DNA from 2 places in the Kribbella sp. NPDC050281 genome. Region 2 is predicted to be linked to the other one. Evidence: riboswitches for the same ligand, from Rfam matches in the RefSeq annotation. Region 2 holds a riboswitch; the other holds the start of a gene.
What was found. Region 2 has a riboswitch for glycine ahead of AB0I34_RS16590 (L-serine ammonia-lyase). Riboswitches for the same ligand answer to the same signal wherever they lie in the genome.
Positions count from the first base shown of each region.

Region 1: another riboswitch for glycine. It lies ahead of gcvP (aminomethyl-transferring glycine dehydrogenase); the one in region 2 lies ahead of AB0I34_RS16590 (L-serine ammonia-lyase).

Region 1 covers NZ_JBFAKS010000003.1:256,685-261,656, forward strand. The annotation lists gene AB0I34_RS05475 (hypothetical protein) at 161-370, shown strand; gene AB0I34_RS05480 (hypothetical protein) at 392-814, shown strand; gene gcvP (aminomethyl-transferring glycine dehydrogenase) at 963-3,809, opposite strand; glycine riboswitch at 3,887-3,976, opposite strand; gene AB0I34_RS05490 (dihydrodipicolinate synthase family protein) at 3,992-4,885, opposite strand; gene AB0I34_RS05495 (MerR family transcriptional regulator) at 4,902-4,972, opposite strand, start outside.
Region 2 covers NZ_JBFAKS010000013.1:107,030-112,001, forward strand. The annotation lists gene AB0I34_RS16570 (aminopeptidase P family protein) at 1-432, shown strand, start outside; gene AB0I34_RS16575 (hypothetical protein) at 624-851, shown strand; gene AB0I34_RS16580 (alpha/beta hydrolase) at 906-2,393, opposite strand; gene AB0I34_RS16585 (DUF3817 domain-containing protein) at 2,516-2,899, shown strand; glycine riboswitch at 2,897-2,989, shown strand; gene AB0I34_RS16590 (L-serine ammonia-lyase) at 3,076-4,449, shown strand; gene AB0I34_RS16595 (SDR family oxidoreductase) at 4,450-4,972, opposite strand, start outside.

The sequences.
Region 1 (4,972 bases), on a different contig from region 2:
CGACACTCCTCGGCCCGGCCCAGGCTCGACAACGATCCATTCCTGTTCGCCGAACTACACCGACGAGAACAAGCTGGGACGGTTGTCGATCCAGCAGAAGGGCCCCGAAACGTCTATTCAATGGGGAACGTACCCGAAGCTGCCCGCTGATCGATACGTTGTGAGCATCCATGTGGGCTCGAAGAAGGTCGACGGCAAGAGGCAGAGCTACCCGCCGCACGGCTCGCTGCCCGCCAGGACGTGGGACAAGTCGAAGAATCGGTACATCCGGACGTACAACCCGGGCCAGATCTTCAAGATCACTGGTACGTCGTACAACACCAAGGGTGCGGTCGTGCAGACGTTCTTCATCAAGTGCAAACTGGTGTGACTAGACGACCTGGGAGCTGTCATGGACATCTGGACCGAGAGCGAGACAGGGGCCGCGTTCGCCTTCGTCGCTGATCGGCTGAATGCCGACTTTGCCGGGACCGGACTGCAGAAGGTTGAGATCCGGGCTGACCCCGCCTGGACCGGAACGCCTAATGACAACATCATCGTGACCGCCGGCGGGCATGAGTTCCCTCTCGACGTCGGGAGTGGCGGCGTGGAGCAGGCATGCGCCTTCGCCGCATTCCAACTACAAGACGACGCGATGGGCGAACTGAACCGGCCCTGGCCCGAGCTGGTCAGCTCGACCGGAGAGTCGATAGGCATCCTCACGGCTCCCGCCGAGGCTCACGGCATCGCAGTTTGGGAACTGGTCGGCAACCCCTTCTGCGCCGTTGGACACCTGCACCGAGCGGTCGAATCCGCCGGGTGGCGGATCAAGTAGTCGGGGACAGGATTGGGATCTTCGGCCTGAATCCGTGGACCGGTCACGGGCGACGTCCTGGATTGCCCGCCAGCAGGCAGAGATCGCGCTACCGACGCCCTCGGCAACCAACTGGTGCCACGGATTCAGGCCTGGGCCCGGCCGTCATTTACTCAAAGGCCTCCGGGGCGGGGCAGGAGCAGATGAGGTTGCGGTCGCCGTAGGCGCCGTCGATGCGGCGGACCGGCGGCCAGTACTTCGAGGTGCGGTCGACCGAGCGCGGGAACGCCGCCTCCTCGCGGGTGTAGGCGTGGTCCCACTTGTCGTTGATCACCGACTCGGCGGTGTGCGGCGAATTGACCAGCGGGTTGTCGCCGGCCGGCCACTCCCCCGCCGCGACGCGGTCGATCTCGTGCCGGATCGCGATCATCGCGTCGCAGAACCGGTCGAGTTCGCCGAGGTCCTCGGACTCGGTGGGCTCCACCATCAGCGTGCCCGCGACCGGGAACGACATGGTCGGTGCGTGGAAGCCGTAGTCGATCAGCCGCTTCGCGACGTCGTCGACGCTGATCCCGGTCTCCTTGGTCATCGGCCGCAGATCCAGGATGCACTCGTGCGCGACCAGGCCGTTCTCGCCGGTGTACAGCACCGGGAAGGCATCCTCGAGCCGCTTCGCCACGTAGTTCGCCGTCAGTACGGCGGCCTTCGTCGCAGCGGTCAGGCCCTCGGCACCCATCATCCGGATGTAGGCCCAGGAGATCGCCAGTACGCCGGCCGAACCGAACGGCGCCGCGCTGATCGGGCCGACACCGGACTCCGGCCCGGCCTCGTTCAGCAGCGGGTGGTTCGGCAGGTACGGCGCCAGGTGCGCGGCCACGGCCACCGGGCCGACGCCCGGACCTCCGCCGCCGTGCGGGATGCAGAACGTCTTGTGCAGGTTCAGGTGGCTGACGTCGCCGCCGAACTCACCGGGCTTCGCCAGGCCGAGGAGCGCGTTCAGGTTCGCGCCGTCGACGTACACCTGGCCGCCATGGTCGTGGACGATCTGGCAGACCTCGCGAACGCTCTCCTCGTAGACCCCGTGCGTCGAGGGGTACGTGATCATGATGGCCGCGAGCTTCGACGCATGCTCGGACGCCTTCGCCCGCAGGTCGGACAGGTCGATCGTGCCGTCATCGTTGCCCTTGACAACGACAACCTTCATGCCGGCCATCACCGCGGAGGCGGCGTTGGTGCCGTGCGCGCTGGCCGGGATCAGGCAGACGTTACGGTCATGGTCGCCCTGCGCCCGGTGGTATCCGCGGATCGCGAGCAGACCGGCCAGCTCACCCTGGGAGCCCGCGTTCGGCTGGATCGAGACCTTCGCGTAGCCGGTGACCTCGGCCAGCCAGCGCTCCAACTGGCCGATCAGCTTCACGTACCCGGCCGCGTCCTCGATCGGCGCGAACGGGTGCAGATCGGCGAACTCCGGCCAGGTGACCGGCTCCATCTCGGTGGTCGCGTTCAGCTTCATCGTGCACGAGCCGAGCGGGATCATGCCGCGGTCGAGCGCGTAGTCGTAGTCGGACAGCTTGCGCATGTACCGCAGCATCGCCGTCTCGGACCGGTGCGTGTTGAACACCGGGTGCGTCAGGTACTCCGTCGTACGGCGAACCGCCTCGGGCAGACCGGCGACCTCGACGGAACCGTCGTACCGGACACCGAAGGACACGCAGACCCGGGTCAGCGCGGCGACGTCGGTCTTCTCGTCGCAGGAGATGCCGACGTGGTCCGCGTCGACGAGGCGCAGCCAGATCCCGTTCTGCCGGGCGGCGTCGACCACGTCGGCGGCCCGACCGGGGACGCGCGCGAGCACGGTGTCGAAGAAGGCGCCGTGGACAACCTCCACACCACCGGCGCGCAGCGACGCGGCCAGCCTGCCCGCGTACTCGTGGACACGGTCGGCGATCGCCTTCAGGCCGTCCGGCCCGTGGTAGACGGCGTACATCGACGCGACCACGGCGAGCAGGACCTGCGCCGTACAGATGTTGGAGGTCGCCTTCTCGCGGCGGATGTGCTGCTCGCGGGTCTGCAGCGCCAGCCGGTACGCCGGTGCGCCGTCAGCGTCCACGGAGACACCGACCAAGCGACCGGGCAACGACCGCTCGAGACCGGCGCGGACGGACATGAAGCCGGCGTGCGGGCCGCCGTAGAACAGCGGTACGCCGAAGCGCTGGGACGAGCCGATCACGATGTCGGCGCCGGCCTCACCCGGTGCCTCCAGCAACGTCAGCGCGAGCAGATCGGAGGCGACCGCCACCAGGGTCTCGCGCTCGTGCGCGGCAGAGATCAGCGGCTTCAGGTCGCGGACCACACCGCCGGCGCCCGGGTACTGCACCAGGAAACCGAAGAAGTCGCCGTCCGGCAGACCGTCGGTGGTGTCCGCGACGACCACCTCGATACCGAGCGCCTCAGCGCGGGTCTGCACCACGGCGATGGTCTGGTCGAAGCAGTCCGCGTCGACCAGGAAGCGGTCCGACTTGCTCTTCTTGTTCGACCGGTGTGCCAGCGTCATCGCCTCGGCAGCCGCGGTCCCCTCGTCCAGCAGCGACGCGTTCGCGGTCGGCAGGCCGGTCAGGTCGGACACCACGGTCTGGAAGTTCAGCAGCGCCTCGAGCCGGCCCTGGGAGATCTCCGGCTGGTACGGCGTGTACGCGGTGTACCAGGCCGGGTTCTCGACCAGGCGGCGGACGATCACCGACGGGGTGAAGGTGCCGTAGTACCCCTGGCCGATCATCGAGGTGGCGACGGTGTTGCGGGCGGCGAGCTGGCGGAGCTCGGTCAGCGCGTCGACCTCGGAGGCCGGTTCGGGCAGCCGGAGCGCCTCGGTGGAGCGGATCGACTCCGGTACGGCGGCGTCCACGAGCGCGTCGACGTCGTCGTACCCGAGCAGCTGCACCATCCGGGCGACCTCGTCCGGCCGTGGTCCGATGTGCCGGTCGGCGAACGCCGCAGAGATCTGGGGTGAGTTGTTCATCAAGAGGCTCCGTTGCTGACAGTGCTTCCGGTCGCCTCCCCCTCTGTCACGCCGAGCAATGCACGCTCCAGAGTCGCCTGTGACACTCGGTCCATGGGCCTGAGAGGTTCCGGGGAGGAATTGCCCCTTCGGCGCCCGATCGCACGGGTCTCTCCCGAGTGCTGTGAACGGCTGCCCCGAGGCTACCAGGAATCGGCGAAGAGTTCGGGCAGCAACCGCAGTGCGGCCGGCCGGGCGGCCTCGACCTGCTCCTGGGTCGCCGACGCCATCGGCCACCGAACCCGCGTACCGACGTCCGCCCAGTCCCCCACCGCGGCCAGGAACTTGTCCAGTGCCGGGTTCGACAACCCCGCCTTCTGCAGCGGTACGACGTGCTGCCCGAAGAACTCGCCGATCCGGCGTTCGACGTCCAGGTCGCAGGCGTGCTCCACCGAGCCGTTGGGTGAGAGCGCCGCGACGTTCGAGTAGCTGCCATGCGCACCGAGTAACGACATGCTCGCAAGGAAGTGTCCTGGCACGAAGATCGCCAGCCCGGACTTCAGCGCCTGCTCGAACCATGCCTTGTCCCCACCCGCGGTCTTCAGACCGATCAGACTCGGCACGGCGGCGGCCAGCGACGTCAGCAGTTCTGGACGCACGGGGGTCTTCGCGTGCGGTGGGTTGTAGAGGACCAGAGGCACGTCACCGGCGGTGTCCGCGACGCGCCGGAGGAAGTCGAGCGCCTCCCGGTCGTTCAAGGGCAGCCAGTCGGGCAGGATCACCTGGATCGCACCAGGTGCCAGCGCGGCGGCTCGACGTACCCGATCCAACTGCAGCTGGGCTGACGGGTGGCTCGCGCCGATCTGGAACGGCTTGGCCGCTCCCGCGAGCAGCTCGTTGATCCGGCCGAACTCGTCCTCGGTCAGCGTTTGGAACTCGCCCGCCGTGCCGTGCGCATACAAGCCCTCCAACTGACTGGCGCCCAGCACATCTACCTGAGCCTGCAGACGCGCGAAGTCGATGGAGTCGTCGGCGTTGAGGGGCAACAACACAGTGGCCCACACACCGCGCAGCGAATCGGCAGTGAGTGGGCGCACAGGAGGAAGGAAGGTCTCAACCGGTCATGCGGGCGCGGCGGCGAGCCGCGAGTTCATCATTCGCGTGCTGATCGCCGTCCTCATGAC
Region 2 (4,972 bases):
GTCAAGGTCGGAGCGCCGTACCGCGCCTTCCAGTACGAGGCGATGAAGGTGCTGGCCGAAGGGCTGCGCGACTGGGGGCTGCTCGACGTCTCGATCGACGAACTGCTCGGCCCGGACGGGCAGCAGCACCGTCGTTTCATCGTGTGCGGGACGGGCCACTACATCGGCCTCGACGTCCACGACTGTGACGCTTCGCGTCCGGAGGCGTACTTCGCCGGCGACATCGAGGCCGGGATGGCACTCGCGGTCGAGCCCGGGCTCTATTTCCACCCGAACGACGAGACGGTGCCGCCGGAACTGCGCGGGATCGGAATCCGGATCGAGGACAACGTCGTGGTCCACTCCGACCGGCTCGAGATCCTCACCAAGGACCTTCCGATCACCACCGACGGCCTCGAGAACTGGACGCGGTCCCACCTCGACGCGCGGTGACCGGCCGACTCCGGAAAATTATCGGTCACAAGCAGTAACACTGACGCCCTCGGCAACGATGTAGGGAGCGGGGGAGGGTCGAACTCGGCCCGGCGCGTGGTAGTGGGGGGCCGCGTACCACGCGCCCGGCCGAGTCGGCCCCGACTGGGGCCATGGGGGACCCAGAATCCTGGGGCACGGGGGAGCACCTCATGAATCTGCGAGTGCGCGTAGTTCACTGTGGCGATCGCCGCTGGTACGCCGACATCGACGACGCCGATGATCCGCAGCCCGACGATCCGTTCTGGTACGTCGACAACTGCCGATCCCAGACGCAGGCCCTGGAATCCGCCTGCGCCGAACTTCGCCTGCTGGCGGGCCGGATGGTCCGCGGCGACGAGATCATCCGTGTGCTCGATGTGACCGGCGTACCGGTCTGAGTTCACGCGAAACCCCGGGCCGGCGCTAGTTGGGAGCGCCGGCCCGGACTCGTGTCAGCCCACCGGTGGTACGGCGGGACAGCTGGTGCCGCGCTTCGGGACCTGCACCTTGATCAGATAGTCGTCGATCGTCGACTGCACGCACGGACTGGTCGTGTAGCTGCCGTGCCCCCAGCCCTCGTAGGTCAACAGCCGACCGTCCTTACCCAGTTGGTGTGCCACGCTCTTGGCCCAGTTGTAGCCGGTGGCCGGATCGTGGATCGCGTTCGCGAGCAGCACCGGAGTGTCCAGACCGTGCACCTTCAGCCGATGCTGCGGGTTGGTGGCCGGCGGCTGCCCGAGGCACATCGACACAGCCATCAGCTGACCGGGATAGCGCATGTCCGGGTTGTTCCGTGCCAGCCGGGTGAGAAGACCGGCGTACTCCTTGTAGTCGCTGACCTGCAGGTTCCAGTCCTGGCAGAACACGGCCAGCGGGTTCGATGCCAGTCCGGGCGGGACCGGCGGCTGCGCGGTCGGCGGCGCACTGGCGTCGAGCTGCTTCAAGGTGTCCGCGAGCGCCCGCCACTCCGGGTCGTACAGCTGTCGGAACACGTAGAAGCTCAGGTTGAACGGTGTGGTCGCGACGTTCGGGTGCTGTGGGTCCGGCATCTCGCCACGGTCGGCACGGGCCAGGAGGTCCGCCCACAGGGCGTGGATGTCGCGCCCGTGCAGGGCACAGGTCGTTGCCGAGTCGCACCATTTCACGAACTCCGAGAACGAGTCCTGGGCTGCCTCGGCCTGGTCGTCGACGAACTCCTTCGCCGACGCCGCGCTGTGGTCGGCCACGCTCTCCAGCACCATCGCGCGCACCCGGCCCGGGTACGTCTCGGCGTACTGCCCGCCGAGCACTGTGCCGTACGAGCTGCCGTGGAACGAGATCGTGGACTCGGCGAGCGCCTTGCGGATCGCGTCGACGTCGCGCACCGTCTGCCAGGTGTCGATGTGGTCGTACACCGGCCCGGTGTGCTCGCGGCAGTCGGTCGCGAGTTGCTTGTTGTAGCGGATGGCGTCGCGGAAGGCCGTGGCGCTCTTGATGATCGGCGACGGCTGCTGGGCCAGCAGTGCGGCCGTGCACTTCACCGGGTTGCTGCGAGCCACCCCGCGCGGATCGAAGCTCACGATGTCGAACCGGTCCTGCAGGTCCTCGCTGAACCGGAACATGCCGGTCTTGATCCGGTCGACGCCCGAGTCACCGGGACCACCCGGGCCCCACATCAGTACGCCGACCCGGTCGCTCGGGGACTTCGCCGTACGCCGGGCGATCGCGAGACCGAACGTCGGTCCGTCCGGATGGTGCCAGTCCACCGGCACCTGCAGGGTCGCGCACTGCGATCCCTTCACTTCCGCGGGATCGTCCTTGCCTTCGGGCTTGCAGTCGGACCACTGCACTGTCACCGGCTTGGGTACGTCGGCCGGCGCGGGCACCGCGGTGAGACCCGCCGCGGCGAATCCCAGGACCACACCCCACGCGGTGGTCCTGAGTACTTGTCTGGATGTCATCAGGGAAATCTCCTGTCTGGGGAACCTCCCTCGATCCTCAGCAACCGTTTGCCCGCGCACATCGGGGAGCAGCCCTCGACACACCCCGGGCACGGCTTGGGGGACTTGTTAGGGTCGGGTCGATGACCGAGACGACTGTTGCCGCCCCGGCCGGCACGAAGAGACACGCGACCTGGTTCCGCACGGTGGCGATCGCCGAGGCGATCTCCTGGACCGGTCTGCTGATCGGAATGCTGTTCAAGTACGTGCTGTCCGACAACGAGCTCGGGGTGAAGATCTTCGGCCCGATCCACGGCGGCATCTTCATCGTCTACGTGCTCACCGTGCTGCTGGTGCGTGGCCCGCTGCGCTGGTCCTGGCCGGTCACGCTGCTTGCGCTGGCGGCCAGTGTTCCGCCCCTGTTCACCTGGTTCTTCGAGATCTGGGCGGTGCGCACGGGCCGGATTGACGACGGCCGGGACACCGCCGTACCGTCCAGGACGTCAGCTAATTCAACAGCCGCATGAACCCGTGCGGGAGAGTCCCGGGTACGACCCGGGCGCCGTAGGAGCAACTCTCCCCAAGAATCTCTCAGGCACCTTCACCGCACGGGCGAGGCACCTCTGGAAGACGTCCCCGGACGTCTGACAGAGCGGGGAGGACACCAAACGGTCAACGGCGACCGGAAGGAAACCTCCACACGATGGCGATCAGCGTCTTCGACCTGTTCAGTATCGGGATCGGCCCGTCGAGCTCCCACACAGTGGGACCGATGCGCGCCGCCCGCACCTTCGCACTCGGCCTGGCCGATGCCGGCCTGCTGGCTACTACCGCGACCGTCGAGGCACAGCTGTTCGGTTCGCTGGGAGTGACCGGCCACGGCCACGGCAGCGACAAGGCGGTCCTGCTCGGTCTCGAGGCCGAGGATCCCGAGACCGTCGTCACTCATTCGGTCGACGCACGTGTCGAGACGATCCGCGAGCGCGGCCGGTTGCTGCTGGCCGGCACGCACGAGATCACGTTCGACGAGAACGCACACCTGGTGATGCACCGGCGCAAGGTCCTGCCGTACCACCCGAACGGGATGACGTTCGTGGCCCGGTCCGCGGACGGCGGCGTACTGCGGGAGCGGACGTACTACTCGGTCGGCGGCGGGTTCGTGGTCGACGAGAACGCGGCGGCCGGGGACCGGATCGTGCCGGACACGACCCCACTGAAGTACCCGTTCACGACTGGCGCCGAGCTGCTCGAGCGGTGCCGCGAGTCGCAGTTGCCGATCAGCGAGGTGATGCTCGCCAACGAGCTGGCCTGGCGGACCGAGACCGAGATCCACGACGGCCTGCTGCACATCTGGCAGGTGATGCAGGACTGCGTCCGCGAGGGCTGTGAGACCGAGGGCATCCTGCCCGGCGGCCTGAAGGTGCCGCGGCGGGCGCACGCGCTGCACCAGAAGCTGAGCCGCGACCCGTGGTCGGTGGATCCGCTCAAGGTGATGGACTGGGTCAACCTGTTCGCCCTCGCGGTGAACGAGCAGAACGCGTCCGGCGGGCGGATCGTCACCGCGCCGACGAACGGCGCCGCGGGCATCATCCCCGCCGTACTGCACTACTACCGGCGGTTCGTGCCGGGGGCAACCGACGACGGCGCGGTCCGGTTCCTGCTTACCGCCGGCGCGATCGGCGTGCTCTACAAGGAGAACGCGTCGATCTCCGGCGCCGAGGTCGGCTGCCAGGGCGAGGTCGGCTCGGCCTGCTCGATGGCGGCGGCCGGGCTGTGCGAGGTCCTCGGCGGTACGCCGCAGCAGGTCGAGAACGCGGCCGAGATCGCGATGGAGCACAACCTCGGCCTGACCTGCGACCCGGTCGGCGGGCTGGTGCAGATCCCGTGCATCGAGCGGAACGCGATGGCGTCGGTGAAGGCGGTCAACGCGGCCCGGATGGCGATGCACGGCGACGGGGTGCACGTGGTCACCCTCGACAAGGTGATCAAGACGATGCGCGAGACCGGCGCCGACATGAAGATCAAGTACAAGGAGACGTCCCGCGGCGGCCTGGCCGTCAACGTCATCGAATGCTGATCACCAAGGCACGGTTCCGGTCAGGCTCAGATACTCACCGGTCGGTCCGTCCGGGCCGATCTGGGCCAGCCGGACGATGATCTCCGCTCCCTGCTCGACCGTCTGGTCGCCGCGGTGCCCGTTGAAGTCGGTCGCGGTGTAGCCGGGGTCGACCGTGTTGATCCGCAGTTCCGGCAGTTGCCGCGCGTACTGGACGGTGAGCATGTTGAGCGCGGCCTTCGAGGAGCCGTAGCCCGGTGCGGGAACCCAGACCGGGACCCCAGCGGACTGTCCCTCTGGATCTACGGCCGTGGCGATCGAGCCGAGCCCGCTGGACACATTCACGACGACCGGGTTGGCGCTGCGCTTGAGCAGCGGCAGGAAACGGTGCAGCATTCGGACCGGTCCGAACACGTTGACGTCGTACGTCTGTCGCAGGTCATCAGCCGTCAGGTCCCAGGCGGTGCGGATCGGGCCAAAAACGCCTGCATTGTTGATCAGTACGTCGAGTCCGCCGGCCTCGGCCTCGATCTGAGTGGCCGCA